Accumulibacter sp.: one gene and its partner. The protein of the gene in region 2 interacts with the protein of the main gene of each other region in a pairwise test. Links are inferred from orthologs where the notes say so. Each region holds a gene or a part of one and is shown on either strand. Other genes may lie near its edges. The genes, in order: glmS and V5B60_RS17380.

Region 1 (7,820 bases), 2.5 Mb from region 2 along the record:
CCATCTGTCGAGCGGCTCTCCGCTTTCGTATTCCATGACCATGTAGGCCGTGTCGTTGGCAGTGAAGTAGCGCAGTACGCGCACGATCGCGGGATGGTGAAAGCTGGCGAGCGCCCGACATTCGTGCAGAAAACGATCGAGACCCCAGGCGAAGGAGCTGGCGCCGGCAGTCGAGTGCGGGCGCACCGACAGCCCAGGCCCACGGCCGGCAGTGTCACGCGGCAGATACTCCTTGATCGCCACCGGGCAGTCGAGATGCGTATCGTGCGCCAGATAGGTGATGCCGAAGCCGCCGCTGCCGAGAACGCGATCAATCCGGTACTCGTGCATGGCATGGCCGGCTGGCAGTGCCAGCAGGTCGTTGTCGGCTGCCGACGAGCGACGCTGCCCCTGGCCGGCGCCGTCGTTGCCCACGCCGCTCGTTGCCCGCTCAGCCATCGATCATCTGCATCGCCTTCTCGAGACTGCGACGCATCCGGTTGAACGAGCTGGCCAGCACGGCAACCTCGTCGCCACCCTTCTCGGGAAACTCCGGTTGCTCGAAATCACCGGTGCTGACCTTGTCGGCCGCCGCCGACAGGCGCGTCACCGGCCGTATGATCAGCCAGGAGAGAAGCAGGTTGAGGACGACGAAGACGACCGCGAACACCACCGCCAGCGACACCATGAAGGTGCGGAAGGCCTGTGCCGCGTTCTCCAGTGGCACGGACATCGGGACCGAAACGACCTGCGCCCCGACAACCTCATTGAGCTTCCAGCCGAAGCCATTGGCCGGGCCGTAGATGCGGATCATCGACGGTGGCGCGACGTCGGGTGTGCTGTGGCACTGAAGACAGGCCGGCGACTCGATGCGGATCGGATGGGCGACGTAGAGCAGCCGGCCGGTGGGCGTGTCGCGCTCACCACTGATCTCCTTCTGCTCGGCACGGTTCCGGAAGCTGTGGATCAGGTCGGCTTCCCAGTCGGCGGGCCGGTCGCGCAGGTTCGTCGGATTGAGCGTCGCTTCCTTGTAGGCGTAGTTGGCGTAATTCCGTCGCAGGTGCTGAAGCGTTTCGGTGGCGGCAAAAGCCGGCACCGTCTGCGGCAGGAAGACCTTGTCCATCTGTCCGACGAGGTGCGGCCGCACCTCGTCGACCGTATACGCACGCACCGCCAACGCCGCTTCCATCAGCAGGCGCGCCTCGCCAAGCACCTGCTCGCCCGCGTGCCGGTCGAGCAAGGTCCGGGAAACATAGCCGGTGACGGAGAAGCCGGCAAGGAACACGGCGAGCAACACGAGATTGAATTTCAGTCGCAGACCCATGGAGAGACCTCCCAGTCAGGAGTGAAACGGCGCTACCGGCGAAACGGCTGCGAGACGACAGCGCGAACCGGCTTCCCTTGCCTCGCGTCACCGGAGTCTCGCCGGCAACGTCGCGAGTATCCGGGCCTTGTCGCTGCGAGTCAATCGGCTTCCTCTCCCAGCAGCAGTGCATGCTGAGCGCGGGTTGCATAGCGGCGCCGGTCCGCGAGAGCATTCCGGCACGCCACCGGTCAGGCCCCGCGACAGCCCGGCACGACGCGGGCAGGGGCTACTTCTTCTCCACCGGCGCTTGCCCGTCCGGTTTTTCGCCGGGCTTCGGCGCATCACCGAGAACGGTCTTCAGCGGGCAGATGGAGAAGGCCGGGCATCTCTTGCAGCCGGCAACGATGGCGATCGGGCACACGGTCATGATATCTCCCGGCAGTCGTTGAAAGGCTTCAGGATACATTTCTTTGCCCTGCAGGTGCAGATAGGCGCCCGCAAATCGGCCGTCTCGCACGGGCGCACCTCGGCGGCAGCCGGAGTTCCCGTTCGTCGGCCAGAGACTGGGCACCGTGGTGGACCTTAGCCGGTAGAATTGCCGTGCCCGACGGCGCCCGCCCCGAGGCCACCACGACCATTGCCCCACAACCTTGCCGACCACCGAACAATGAACGCGCGCCTTCGCCTGGCCATCTCGGTCATCATCCTCTTCCTGCTGGTGACTGGCCCCTTCCTGATCACGGCAGCGCTGGTCTGGGCAGATGCCCAGGCGGACGAGCGCGCAGCGCTCGTCCGCCTGATCGCGCCGCACCTGTCGCTGGGTACGATGATGACCGCCTTTGGCTTCTTCGTCGGTCTCCTGGTGATTCGCTATCTCTTTCGCGAGTATGTCCAGGGTCTGCTGAAGATGGCCGAGAACCTGCGCCTGATGCTGGCGGCGAACCACAACTTCCGCGTCACCCCCGAAGGACCGCCGGAGGTCCGCCTGCTGGCGGTGGCGACGAACGATCTCGCGCAGCAGCGCGACGGTCTGATGGACGATGTCGCGGCACAGATTGCCGCCGCCAAGTCGTCGGTCGAGGAGGAAAAGAACCGGCTGGCGGCGCTGATGTCGGAACTGGCCCAGGCGGTCGTGGTGTGCAACCGCGAGGGACGGATCCTGCTCTACAACAGCCGGGCGCGACTGCAGTTCCGTGCACTCGCGCTCGGTACCACGGCAGTCGCCGGTGGCGCATTGATCGGGCTCGGCCGGTCGATCTTCTCGATCCTCGAACGCAGTCAGATCGACCACGCCCTCGACGTCGTCCGCCAGAGATTGCACAAGGGCGCGGCCACGGCAATCGCCACCTTCATCACCGCGGCACGTGGCGGGCAACTCCTGCGCGTACAGCTGGTACCCGTCCTGGCGACCGATGACGCGCCGCAGCAGCGCGAAATGACTGGCTACGTGCTGACGGTCGAGAACATCACCCGCAGCCTGGAACAGGAATCCCGCCGCGATCAGGTTCTGCAATCCCTGACCGACGGCACCCGTGGCAGCCTGGCCAACATCCGCGTCGCAGTGGGCAACCTGCTCGACTACCCCGACATCGAACCGGAGATCCGTGACCGCTTCATGGGCATCATCAGCGATGAGGTCGTCCGCATGAGCCAGCGTCTCGACCGGACGATGAGCGAGTTCGCCGATTCATTGAAGACACGCTGGCCGCTGGAAGAGGTCCAAGGACTCGATCTGGTCGTTGCCGCACAGCGTCGCATCGAGCAGGAACTGCAATTGGCGACCGGCAACGAGGAGATCGACGAGGCGGTCTGGCTGCGCGCCGAGAGCTTTTCGCTCGTTTTCTCGATCTGTTTCCTCGCTGCGAGGCTGGTCCATCATCATCGCATCCCTGAACTGCGTTTCCGACTGCGGCCTTTCGGCAGGCTGGCCTACCTGGACATGATCTGGGCCGACCACGCCATCTCGCTGGAAACCTTCGCGACCTGGGAAAACGAGACCATGCACCTCGGGACGGAGAGCTCCCTGCTGTCGCTGCGCGACGTGATCGACCGTCACGGCGGGGAAATCTGGTACGAACGCGAAAAGGCCAGCGCGCGCTCCTTCTTTCGCTTCGTGCTGCCGGTTGCCCTGCCCGACAGCCTGCAGGCGCAAACGGCCGGCGACGAGCCGAGCGTGCGCCCTGAGTACTATGATTTCGACCTCTTTCATTTCCGCGACCAGAGCATCGATCTCGACCGGCGGCTCAGCGACCTGACCTACACCGTCTTCGACACTGAAACCACCGGACTCGAACCAGCTGCCGGCGACGAGATCATCCAGATCGGCGCCGTGCGCATCGTCAATGGCCGTCTCCTGCGGCACGAGAACTTTGATCAGCTCGTTGACCCACAACGCTTCCTGCGGCCCGAAGGCGTCCGCATTCACGGCATCACCGACGACATGGTGCGCGGACAGCCGCAGATCGACGTCGTTCTGCCCGCTTTCCATGATTTCTGCAACGAGACCGTGCTCGTTGCCCACAACGCCGCTTTCGACATGCGCTTTCTGCAGTTGAAGGAGGATTCGTCGGGCGTGGTGTTCAGGCAGCCAGTCCTCGACACGTTGCTGCTTTCCGGCGTGCTGCACGCGAATCAGGACTCGCACCAGCTCGATCACATCGCCGAGCGACTGGGCGTGGTGATCGCCGGACGCCACAACGCGCTCGGCGACGCCTGTGCAACTGCCGAGGTGTTCCTCAGGATGCTGCCGCTGCTGGCGCAGATGGGAGTCGTCACCCTGCGGCAGGCGCTCGAGGCGTCGGAGAAGAGCTACTTCGCGCGCGTCAAGTACTGAGGTGGGTCGCCGCCACGGCGACCCCGCAGACTCACTCGACGGTCACCGACTTCGCCAGGTTGCGCGGTTTGTCCACGTCCGTGCCGCGCACCAGCGCGACATGATAGGCCAGCAACTGCAGCGGCACGACGTGCAGCAGCGCCGACAGGGCACCGTAATGCTCCGGCAGGTGCAGCACGTGAATCCCGTCCGACTCCTTCATCTCGCTGTCGGCATCGGCAAAGACCCAGAGTTCGCCACCGCGCGCACGCACTTCCTGCAGGTTCGACTTGAGCTTCTCCAGCAGGGCGTCGTTGGGCGCCACGGCAATCACCGGCATCTCGCGATCGACCAGCGCCAGCGGACCATGCTTCAGCTCGCCGGCCGGGTAGGCCTCGGCATGGATGTACGAGATCTCCTTCAGCTTGAGCGCGCCCTCCATGGCGATCGGATAATGCCGGCCGCGGCCGAGGAACAGGGCATGCTGCTTCATCGAAAAACACTCTGCCCACTCGCGAATCTGCGGCTCCAGTTCGAGGATCATGCTGACCGCCATCGGCAGGTGTCGCATGGCCTGCAGTTCGCCAGCCTCCTGCTCGGCGTCGAGCCGGTCGCGGACCTTGGCGAGGACCAGCGTCAGCAGATAAAGAGCGGCGAGCTGGGTGGTGAAGGCCTTGGTCGACGCCACGCCGATCTCCGGACCGGCGCGGGTGATGAAACGCAGGCTGTTCTCGCGCACCAGCGACGATTCGGGAACATTGCAGATGCACAGGGTGCGGTGCATGCCGAGCGACTTGGCGTAGTGCAATGCCGCCAGAGTGTCGGCGGTCTCACCCGATTGGGAAATGGTGACGACGAGGGTCTGCGGATCGGCGACCGAGTCGCGATAGCGGTACTCGCTCGCCACTTCGACCGAGCAGGCGACACCGGCAATCGACTCGAGCCAGTAGCGCGCCACGAGACCGGCATGGTAACTGGTACCGCAGGCGATGATCAGCACCTGCCGCACGCCGCGGAGCAGTTCCTCACTCTCGGCGCCGAAGATACCCGGCTGGATGCTGCGCGCGGCGCCGAGCATTTCGAGGGTGCTCGCCAGTGCCACCGGCTGCTCGAAGATCTCCTTCTGCATGTAGTGCCGGTAGTTGCCCAGTTCGATCGCATCGGCCGACAACTGCGATTCGCTTTCCGGCCGCTCCACGGGCGTACCGTCGACGCGGGCAATGCGGTAGCCTTCGCGGGTCAGTTCGGCACAGTCGCCGTTCTCGAGGTACACCATCCGGCGCGTGACCTGTACCAGCGCCGAAGCATCGGAGGCGGCGTAGAACCCGTCGCCACTCAAACCGAGAAGGAGTGGCGCGCCTTCACGCGCGACGACCAGCCGGCTCGGATCCGCTTCACGGACGACGGCGATCGCGTAGGCACCCTGCAGTTGCGCAACGGCCCGCCGAACGGCAGCGAGGAGGTCGCTCTCGGTCTTCAACTCATGGGCAATCAGATGAGCGACGACTTCGGTGTCGGTGTCGGAAGTGAAGACATAGGCGAGGTCCTTGAGGCGACTGCGCAGCGACTCGTGGTTCTCGATGATCCCGTTGTGGACGACGGCCAACCCACCGGAGATGTGCGGATGGGCGTTTCGTTCGCACGGCACGCCGTGCGTCGCCCAGCGCGTGTGTGCGATGCCGGTGTTGCCCGCGGCGTGCGTCTCATCGACCTGCGCCGTCAATTCGGCAACCCGGCCGACGGCGCGAAGGCGGCGCAGGCCGCTGTCGTCGATCAGGGCGAGACCCGCCGAGTCGTAGCCGCGGTACTCGAGCCTGCGCAGGCCCTCGAGCAGGACGGGAACGATGTTGCGGTCGGCGACCGCGGCAACGATTCCACACATGGTCAGTTCACTTCCTGATTTTCTGCGGCCGTTTCCAGCCCGATATTGAGGTTTGCCGGGCACGTGAAATGGTCAGAGTATCCGGCGGGGCATCGCGGGTCAGCGTCGTGCCGGCGCCGAGGGTGGCGCCGCGACCAACGGTTACCGGCGCCACCAACTGCGTGTCGGAACCGATGAAAGCGTCGTCTTCGATCACCGTCTGGAACTTGTTGGCGCCATCGTAGTTGCAGGTGATGGTTCCGGCACCGATGTTGACGCGACTGCCGACGACTGCATCGCCGACGTAGGCCAGATGGTTGGCCTTCGACTGCGCAGCGAAGCGGCTGTTCTTCAGCTCGACGAAATTGCCGACATGCACCCCCGGACCGAGCTCGGTTCCGGGGCGCAGGCGGGCGAACGGCCCGATCACCCCGTCCGGTCCGACGATTGCGTCCTCGATGTGGCTGAATGCGGCGAGGCGCGCGCCGGAGCCGATGTGTGCGTTCTTCAGCACGCAGGAGGGCCCGACTTCGACTGCCTCGTCCAGCACCACGCGGCCCTCGAAGACGCAGTTGATGTCGATGAAGACATCGCGGCCGCAGACCAGCTCGCCGCGCACGTCGATCCGCGCCGGGTCTGCCAGGCGGACTCCCTGCGTGAGCAACTGATCAGCGATTCGTCGCTGCGCGACGCGTTCGAGCTCGGCCAGCTGCACCTTGCTGTTCACCCCGAGCACCTCCGCTGCCGACTGCGGTTGGGCGGTACGCACCGGCAGTCCGGCGGTAACCGCCATGCCGACGATGTCGGTCAGGTAGTACTCGTGCTGCGCGTTGTCGTTCGACAAGCGACCGAGCCATTCGGCAAGACGCGCTGTCGGCAGGGCCATGATGCCGGTATTGATCTCGCGGATCGTGCGCTCGTCGGGCGAGGCGTCTTTCTGCTCGACGATGCGCGCGACGTCGCCGGCAGCGTCGCGGACGATCCGGCCATAGCCGGCCGGATCGTCCAGTTCGACGGTGAGCACTGCCAGCGAGTCACGTGCCGCATGCAGCAGCCGCTGCAGTGTTTCCACCCGGGTCAGGGGCACGTCGCCATAGAGCACCAGCGTCGTTCCGGCAGCCGCCAGATGCGGCAACGCCTGCATCAGCGCGTGTCCGGTCCCCAGCTGTGGTTCCTGCAGCACCCAGACCAGATCAGGCGCCGTGATGGCGGCACGCACTGCCTCGCCACCATGCCCGTATACGATGCAGATCCGCTGTGGCGCAAGACTGCGTGCGGTGTCGATGACGTGCGAGACGAGCGCCTTGCCAGCCAGAGGATGCAGGACCTTTGGCAGATTGGAGTGCATTCGCTTGCCCTGGCCGGCGGCGAGAATGACGATGTTCATTTGCTGAAACCTGATCAGACGCTACGATTGGTCCCTGTTGCGCGTGCCGGCGATCCGTCCGGCGGCAGCGGCCTGCTGATGCAGAGGACCCGGCCGCACCTGCAACGGGAGTCGACACCAGCGTTCACGCTGTGGCAATCATTGTTCCAGATCCGGTGGCGAGGCGGGCACAAAAATGTCACGCTCGGTCACTGGAAAAAGGGGAGCGCGGGCAGGCCAGCAGCAGACAGGGTCACTCCCTTGCGTGCATCCGGGCGACAGTATACGTCCGAAGCCGCGCTGGCGGGGCGAGCTGGACGGCCGCCTTGCCGCGCCCATCGGGAGATGCGTTGCACGGCAAGGCTTCAGCGCGGCAGGTCCGAACGCCCCATGAGGAAGACATCGACCTCGCGGGCGCACTGCCGGCCCTCACGAATCGCCCAGACGACCAGCGACTGCCCACGGCGCATGTCGCCGGCGGCAAACACCCGAGGCA
Region 2 (7,936 bases):
CTTCCTTGCCAACATGAGCCACGAGATCCGGACGCCGATGAACGCCATCATCGGACTCACCGGCGTCGTGCTCGACACGGCGCTCGACGAGGAACAGCGCAGCTGCCTGGAGACCGTGCGCAGCTCGGCCGACTCGCTGCTCTCGCTGCTCAACGACATCGTGGACTTCTCGAAGATCGACGCCGGCAAGCTGCATTTCGAGACCATCCCCTTCTCGCCGGCCGACCTGGCGGTCGAAACCGCGCGCGTGATGGCGATCCCGGCGCACAAGAAGGGGCTCGAGGTCGTCGTCGGGATCGCTCCGGACCTGCCGTCGCGCCTGATCGGCGATCCGACCCGCCTGCGCCAGGTGATCAACAACCTGCTCAGCAACGCGACGAAATTCACCGAGCGCGGCCTCGTGCGGCTGGACATCTCGGTCGAGGAGCGCGAGGCGGCCAGTCCCGGAACCGAGCCGGGCGTGGTCGCCGGGCCGCAGGAGTACGTGCGCCTGCGCATCGCCGTCAGCGACACCGGCATCGGCCTCAGCCCCGAGCAGCAGGCGCGCATCTTCGGGGCCTTCGAGCAGGCCGATGCGTCGACCACGCGCCGCTTCGGCGGCACCGGACTTGGGCTCAGCGTCAGCTCGCGGCTGGCCGAGATGATGGGCGGCCGCATCGAGGTCGAAAGCCGGCCGGGCGAAGGCGCCCGCTTCGTCTTCACGGCGCGGTTGGCCGTGGCGCCCGCCGTCGGCCGAAGCCAACCCGACCTTTCAGGTCGCCGCGCCTTGGTGATCGACGCGCAGGACGCGTCGTCGGCCCAGCTGCGCAAGCTGCTGCAGCAACTGGGCATCGCCGCGGCGCCGGCGCAAGACCTCGCCGCCGCACTGCCGATGCTGCGCGCGGCGCGCGCCCGCAGCCCCTTCGACTTCGTGATCTTCGCGCTGAGCGCCGAGGACGTGGCGGGACGCCAGATCGCGTCGCATTGGCGCGCGTCGCACCCGGAACGCCTGGTCCCGCTGGTCACCACCGACCTGGCGCGGGAGCACCTCGCCGAGATCCGGTCCTGGGGCGTCGGGCGCCACCTCACCAAACCGGTCGGCCTTGCCGATTTGGCCGAAGTGCTGTGTGGCCCGGTGGCAGAAGCGCCGGCCCAGCGATCGGCAGCCACTCCGGCAGCGCCGGCTGCGCCCGCCCCGGCGCCGGGCCCCTCGGTCGGCTTCGAGTTCGAGAGCTTCGACCTCGAGCCGGTACGGCGCGAGGAAAGGCCGGGGCTCGAGGTGCTGCTGGTCGAGGACAACACGGTGAACCAGGACCTGGGCATCCGCCTGCTGAAGAAACGCGGGCATCGCGTGACCGTCGCGCGGAACGGTGCCGAGGCGCTGGACATCAGCGACGGCCGGCACTTCGATGCCATCCTGATGGACTTGCAGATGCCGGTGATGGGCGGCCTCGAGGCCACCGAAGAGATTCGCTCGCGCGAGCAGCGGCGCAGCTGGACCATGTCCGACGCCTACCGCCCCGCCTACATCATCGCGATGACGGCCAACGCGATGTCCGGCGACCGCCAGCGCTGCCTGGACGCGGGGATGAACGATTACGTCGCCAAGCCGGTGGACGCGCAGCTACTCGACGCGGCATTGCAGCGCGCGCGCGCCGCGGCCGATCCGGTGTCGTTCACCGGCGCGTTGGCCGCCGACGCCGCGGGCGACGAGCCGGCCATCGACTTCGCGAAGACCGAAGCGAGCCTGGGCGACCCGGTCATCGTCCGCGAGATGGCCGTCGCCCTGCTCGAGCACTGGAACGAGAATGTCGGCAACCTGGAAGCGGCGATCGCCGCGCAGGACGCGCGACAACTGCAACTGCACGCGCACACGATGAAGGGGCTGCTGGCGATCTTCCACGCCGAGCCCGCGAAGCGCCTGGCGCTGGCGCTCGAGCAGGTCTCTCAGCAGGGCGGCGGGCCGGACTGGGCAGCCTGCGCAACCCTGTGGCAGTCGCTCAGCCTCGAATTGCTGGGCGTGAAGACCGAGCTGGCGTTCTTCGTGTCGCGCTGAGGGCTCGCTTGACCGCGCCGTGTGCCATACGCCCGCCTGGAAGCGGATGGCAGGCTTCCGATGCACACCGCACGGCAGCGGCGCCGGGTGCGAAGGACGTCGGTCCGGCATTCACCGTGTTCCCGTACCCGCCCTTCAGCGCAGCAGGTAATAGAACACCGGCGCCGACAGGCAGAGCGAGTCGAGGCGGTCGAGCATGCCGCCGTGACCGGGAAGCAGAGTGCCCCAGTCCTTGATTCCGCGCTGTCGTTTCAGCGCCGAGAGCAGCAGGCCGCCGACAAAGCCGAGCACGCCGAGCAGCAGCGAGATCATCGCCGCCGCGGCGGTGGTGAAGGGGGTCAGTGGCGCCAGCCAGGCGCCGAGGGCGCAGGCGCTGAGAATCCCGCCGACCGTACCTTCGACGGTCTTCGCTGGCGACAGGCGGGGAGCGATCTGATGCCGCCCGGCGAGTTTCCCCCAGAGGTACTGCAGGACGTCGCCGACCTGCACGACGAGCAGCAGGAAGACCAGTAGCCAGCCATTGCGCTGCGTGTCACCCGCGTCGACAGGCAGCGTCAGCAGGGCGGGAACGTGCGAGATGGCATAGACGCAGAGCAGCAGCCCGAGCTGCAGCGGGCGCAGGCGTCGCGGTGGCCCGTCGTGCGCGGCGTGCAGCCATTCCCAGCCCGGCAGGACGAGCAGGACGCAGAGCGGAATCAGGCTGGCGAACAGCGGGCCGGGCGCGGCGAAGAGCAGCAGGTACTGCAGCGGCAGGATGATGGCGAAGCCGCTCCAGCGCAGGGCGCGTGGAATCGCCGCAGCGACGTCGCCGGCAAGGAACTCGCGCAGCGCCGCCAGCGAGGCCAGCGCGAAGAGAACGATCACCCCGGGCCGCCCGGCGAGGAGCGCCAGGCCGACGGCGATGGCGATTAGCCACCAGGTGTCGATGCGCTGATTGAGATTGTCGAGCAGCGCATGCGGTTGCCGGCGCGCCAGCCGCAGCCGCAGCCGCAGCAGGCGGGCGACCAGCGTCGCCAGCAGCAGCACGATGGCGATGCCGGCGGCCATTCGCCAGGCCGCGTCCGGCGGTTGCGGCAGCAGGTCGGCGGCGTGCCAGTCCATGCCGGGCGGCAGCCTCGCCTCAATGGCCGCCGCCCGGCGCTGCCTGCCGCCGGCGGTGCCAGTCGCTGAGCAGCGCGATCTCCGCCGTGCCGATGACGACCGCGGGTCGGGCGCGCCGCACCCGCGCGACGGCGTCGGCTGCCGTCGCCGCCTGGCCGCTGCGCAGCAGCCAGGCGGCGACGACCAGTGCGCTGCGCGCCAGTCCGAGCGCGCAGCAGACGAGAACCGGTGGCGTCGCCAGAGCCTGCTGCAGCGCGGCCAGCGCGCGCTCGATCTGCTCCGCGTCGGGGGGCAGCAGGTCGAGCATCGGCACGCTGGCATGGGCCAGGCCAGGGGTGGGGCAGGGCAGTTCGGCGCAGACATCGACGACCGCCGCCACGGGCAGCCGTTGCAGGTCGGCCGCCGATGGCAGCCGCCCGAGCAGGAGCGTGGGTACGACGACGTCGGCAGACGGGAGACGGCGTGTCCACCAGCGCTGGTTGAGCCAGGCGCCGATCTGGTAGGGACCGAACAGGCAGCGCAGGGCAGCGGGGATCGATCCATCCCGACGCTTGCCGAAGGCCTCACCATCGAGCAGCAGGTAGATCAGCGCCACCATCGCCAGCGAAGCCGCCGGCCAGAGCAGCCAGAGCCAGCCTCCGCCGTTCAGCGCCGCGAGGCCGCCGAGGATGAGCGCCCCGGCCGCGTAGGCCAGTGACAGCCGGCGCCGTTGGCGATCGCGGCTGAGTCGCGCCCGGCGGAGCGGCGAACCGCCCTCGTCCGGAAACAGCCAGATCGCCAGGCAGCCGAGCCAGAGGCCGGTCGGAATGTCGAAGAAGTGGTGTTGCCAGGTGGTCAGCACCGAGACGCCGATGAGCAGCGCGACGCCGTGGACGACGAAGTGCCAGGCACGCGGGACGACGCGCAGGTACAGTTCGAGGAGGACGACGAGCAGCGCGATGTGCAGCGATGGCGCCTGATTGTACGGCTGGTCGAAACTCGTCAGCAGCTCGAACAGCCAGCCGAAGGCGCCATCGACGGCACCCCGCTCGAAGGTGCAACGCAGCGGGAAGAGGAGAAAGCAGCCGATGGCGATCAACTGCGTCGCCAGCAGGCGGCAGGCGTGCGTGTCGACTTCGCGGCGCGTCCGGCAGAGCAGAAGCGAGAGGCCGTAGAGCAGGTCGATCAGCCAGTAGGGAACGATCGTCCACGGCAGCAGCGGGATGTGCCGCTCCCAGTCGAAACGGATGAAGCCGACGTCGCTGCGCTGGCTGCTGACCCAGGTGGCGAAGCCGTAGCTGGCGAAGAAGAAGGGTCCGAGCAGCAGCAGCCAGGCGAGAGCCCGTCGCCACGGTCGGCGTTCGCCAGCGCCGCCAGCGCCGGTACGTGCGGGCGCCGCTGCGGCGGGACTCAATCGCGCCGCGCCAGCGAGACGCTGAACATGCCCCAGTCGTCGATCCACTGCGCCAGCTTGCTGAAGCCGGCGACGCGCACCAGTTCGTCGATCTCCGCCTGCGTCCGCCGCCGCATGATCCACGGCTGGTGGCCGCGGTGGCTGGTCAGCGTGCGGGCGATCAGCTCGATCTGCGGATGCCAGGGCTGTCCGGTGTAGATCAGGTAGCCGCCGCGCTCGATCGCCTGCGCCAGTCCGCGCAGCGAAGCCGCGACCAGCTGGTTGTCGGAGAACAGCTCGTAGAGGCCGGAAACGGTCACCAGGTTGGGGCGCGGGCGGAGCGCCGCGAGTTCGGCCTCGGCGAAGGCGTCGCCGGTCTCGCAGCGGGCGACGTCGGCAAGCCCGGCGCCATCGAGCAGCGCCCGCGCCTGCGCCACGTTGGCCGCGTCGAGGTCGCGCAGGAGGAGCGATTGCGGCCGCTCGGGCAAGGCCTGCACGGCTTCGACGAGATAGCGCCCGTGGCCGGCGGCGGGGTCGAAGACGCGAATCGGCTGGTCGGCGGCGCGCAGTCGCGCGGCGGCGCTGGCGATCGCCGCCAGCAGGTGGCTGCGGCGGATGCGGATGCCGCGCCAGCCGATCGAGTCGAGATAGCCCCGGTCGATCAGGCGGCCGAGCAGCAGCCGGCCGCGTGCCTGGTTGCGGTAGACATGATCGAGGCTGCTGCCGGAATCGAAGCCGGTTGCCAGACCGATGGCGATGCCTTCGCCGAGCCGGCCGAGCGTGCGCATCGCCAGGCGAGTGGCGGCAAAGTTCAGGCGGCGCGGCGAGAATGGGGGCAGCGGTTGGCCGAGGCGCAGCTCCTCGTCGCGGGTGTGGCCGCTGCGATCCGCGTGCAGCAGCGAATCGGCAGCCGGTGGCGCAGCAAACATCCGCTCGACGAAGGCGCGGATCGCGTTCAGTGGCAGCCGGCGCTCGCGCTCGCCGAGGGTGTCGTGCAGGAATCCGGGCAGCAGGTGACACTCGCGGACGGGCGAGCCGAGGCGCTCGAAGAAGCGCTCCTGCGGCTGGCGATGGACCACCCAGTCGTTGCCCGAGATCAGCAACTGCAACGGCACGCGGATCGCCTGCGCATCGGCGACCACCCGGTCGGCGGCGTCGGCAAGTTCGAGAAGGACGCGCGCCGAGATGTTGCGGGTGATCAGCGGATCCTCGTCGTAGGAAGCGATCCGCTGCGGATCATGGGTGAGGAAACGCGCCTTGACGTACGAAGTGATGAAGAAGTTGCCGAACAGGCGCCGCAGCAGCGCCAGCCCCGGCCGTGCCAGCGGCACGTAGAGGCGGACCTGGAAGGCCGGCGCGGTCAGCACCAGGCAGCGCAGGCGCGGTGCGTAATCGTGCACCCAGGTGGCGGCGATGACCGCGCCGACACTCTGGCCGATCAGCGCGACGTCCCCGACGGCGATTCCGTGCGTCTCGCCGATGTGCGCGACGAAGGCGTCGAGGTCGCGGACCAGGGCGGCAAAACCCGGGCTGTCGCCACGCGCACCGGGCGATCGTCCGTGGCCGCGCGCATCCCAGGCGAAGACGGCGAATTCATCGAGGCCGAGTCCATCGACGACATGCTGCAGGCGTCCCGAATGCTCGTGGCCGCGATGCAGCAGGATCAGCGCGCGCGCGTCGCGGCCTGCCAGCGTTGGCGGCCAGTGGCGATAGAACAGGCTGCCGCCGTCGTGCGTGGTGAATTGTCTTTCCAGCGCCGGGCGCATCTCATGGCTCTCCTGGGAACGTCGTCACTGCTGCGGGCTGCGCGGGTCGGCGGCGATGCCGTGGCGGACCCGGTTGCCGACCGTCAGCACGAGCAGGACGGCGACGATCGCCAGCACCCAGGCGAGCCATGGACCCGGCGTCACACCACAGCCGAGCAGCAGGCCGAGTACACCGAAGACCAGCGCGCGATCGCTCTTGCCCATCGGCCCGTCGTTGCGCCGCCCGTTGCCGGTGGCCAGAACGGCCGCCATCTCCGCCACGTTCGCCAGCACGACGACCAGCACCGCCAGCGCGCCGGGTATCCCCGGCAAGAGGGCGAACGGCAGGTACAGTGCGGCGTCGGCCAGCAGGTCGGCGAGCTCGTTCAGACAGGCACCGAGCCGCGAAGCCTGGCCGAACTCGCGCGCCAGCAGGCCGTCGATCGCGTTCAACGCCATGCGCAGCAGCAGCCAGCCGGGCAACAGCAGGAACCAGCCCAGCGCGCCGCCAGCCGCGGCCAGCGCCAGTCCCGCGCCGAGCAGCAGCGACGCGGCAGCGGTAGCGACCGTCACCTGGTTGGCGGTGACGCCGCCGGCGTGCAGGTGCCGTACCGCCGGGCGCAGCAGCGCCTGGAAGCGCGGTTTCAGCGAGTAGAGGGTGGTCATCGGTGGCTGCGGGAAGGAGCAGGCCGCCCAGCAAACAGCATGCCGCCCGCAGGCGGCATCGGCGAATGCCGGAGCCCCGCTGCCGGGGCTCCTGGTGGCTGCGTCAGAACTCGAAGTCCTCCTCATAGAACTCCAGCGGACCACGTGCAGCGGCACCCCGGTCCTGTTCGCCCTTGCGCAGCTCGACGCGGCGAATCTTGCCCGAGATCGTCTTCGGCAGCTCGCCGAACTCGATCCGCCGCACGCGCTTGTACGGCGAAAGCCGGCTGCGCAGGAAGACGAAGATGTCGCGCGCCAGTTCGCGGCTCGGCTCGTGGCCGGCGCGCAGCGTCAGGAAGGCTTTCGGCACCGCCAGCCGCAGCGGATCCGGGCTCGGCACGACCGCCGCCTCGGCGACCGCGTCGTGCTCGATGAGGACGCTCTCGAGCTCGAACGGGCTGATGCGGTAGTCCGACGCCTTGAACACGTCGTCGGCGCGGCCAACGTAGGTGATGTAGCCGTCGGCATCGACCGATGCCGTGTCACCGGTGTGGTAAAACCCGTCCCGCATCACTTCGGCGGTCTTTTCCGGATCATCGTCGTAGGCGATCATCAGCCCGACCGGGCGCTGCGAAAGATCGAGGCAGATCTCGCCCTCTTCGGCGACGTGCCCGTCGACATCGACCAGGCGCACCTGGTAGCCGGGCATCGGGCGGCCCATCGAGCCGAGCTTGACGACCTGGCCGGGTGAATTGCCGACCTGCGCCGTCGTTTCGGTCTGGCCAAAGCCGTCGCGCAGCGTGATGCCCCAGGCTTCCTTGACCTGATCGATGACTTCCGAGTTGAGCGGCTCGCCGGCACCGATCAGTTCGCGCACCTTCACCGGGTACTTCTTCAGGTCTTCCTGGATCAGCATCCGCCAGACGGTCGGCGGCGCGCAGAGCGTCGTGACCGAGCAGCGGACCAGCGTCTCGAGGATCGCCGCGGCGGCAAAGCGGGCATAGTTGTAGATGAAGATCGTCGCGCCGGCGTTCCACG

Evidence for each region.
Region 1: the proteins of V5B60_RS17380 (region 2) and glmS interact in binary tests that used the Escherichia coli proteins (3 or more experiments, as listed by UniProt). The link is inferred for Accumulibacter sp. from one-to-one orthologs.

What each region holds. Positions count from the first base shown.
Region 1 is NZ_JAZKUG010000001.1:1,409,868-1,417,687, reverse strand. Bases 3,565-6,448 are described here. They hold glmS (glutamine--fructose-6-phosphate transaminase (isomerizing)), read right to left. Parts: upstream 5,980-6,448; coding sequence 4,150-5,979; downstream 3,565-4,149. Other genes in these bases: glmU (bifunctional UDP-N-acetylglucosamine diphosphorylase/glucosamine-1-phosphate N-acetyltransferase GlmU), read right to left, coding at 5,987-6,448; V5B60_RS06135 (3'-5' exonuclease), read left to right, coding at 3,565-4,118. In the rest of the region: V5B60_RS06150 (protein kinase domain-containing protein), read right to left, coding at 1-438; V5B60_RS06145 (c-type heme family protein), read right to left, coding at 431-1,303; V5B60_RS06140 (hypothetical protein), read right to left, coding at 1,572-1,802; more of V5B60_RS06135, read left to right, coding at 1,953-3,564; more of glmU, read right to left, coding at 6,449-7,345; V5B60_RS06120 (glutamate synthase subunit beta), read right to left, coding at 7,690-7,820. UniProt on the Escherichia coli protein: Catalyzes the first step in hexosamine metabolism, converting fructose-6P into glucosamine-6P using glutamine as a nitrogen source.
Region 2 is NZ_JAZKUG010000001.1:3,958,125-3,966,060, reverse strand. Bases 2,343-5,342 are described here. They hold V5B60_RS17380 (serine/threonine protein phosphatase), read right to left. Parts: upstream 4,530-5,342; coding sequence 3,156-4,529; downstream 2,343-3,155. Other genes in these bases: V5B60_RS17375 (bifunctional alpha/beta hydrolase/class I SAM-dependent methyltransferase), read right to left, coding at 4,526-5,342; V5B60_RS17385 (phosphatidate cytidylyltransferase), read right to left, coding at 2,343-3,136. In the rest of the region: V5B60_RS17390 (response regulator), read left to right, coding at 1-2,035; more of V5B60_RS17385, read right to left, coding at 2,171-2,342; more of V5B60_RS17375, read right to left, coding at 5,343-6,274; V5B60_RS17370 (CDP-alcohol phosphatidyltransferase family protein), read right to left, coding at 6,299-6,919; V5B60_RS17365 (AMP-binding protein), read right to left, coding at 7,023-7,936.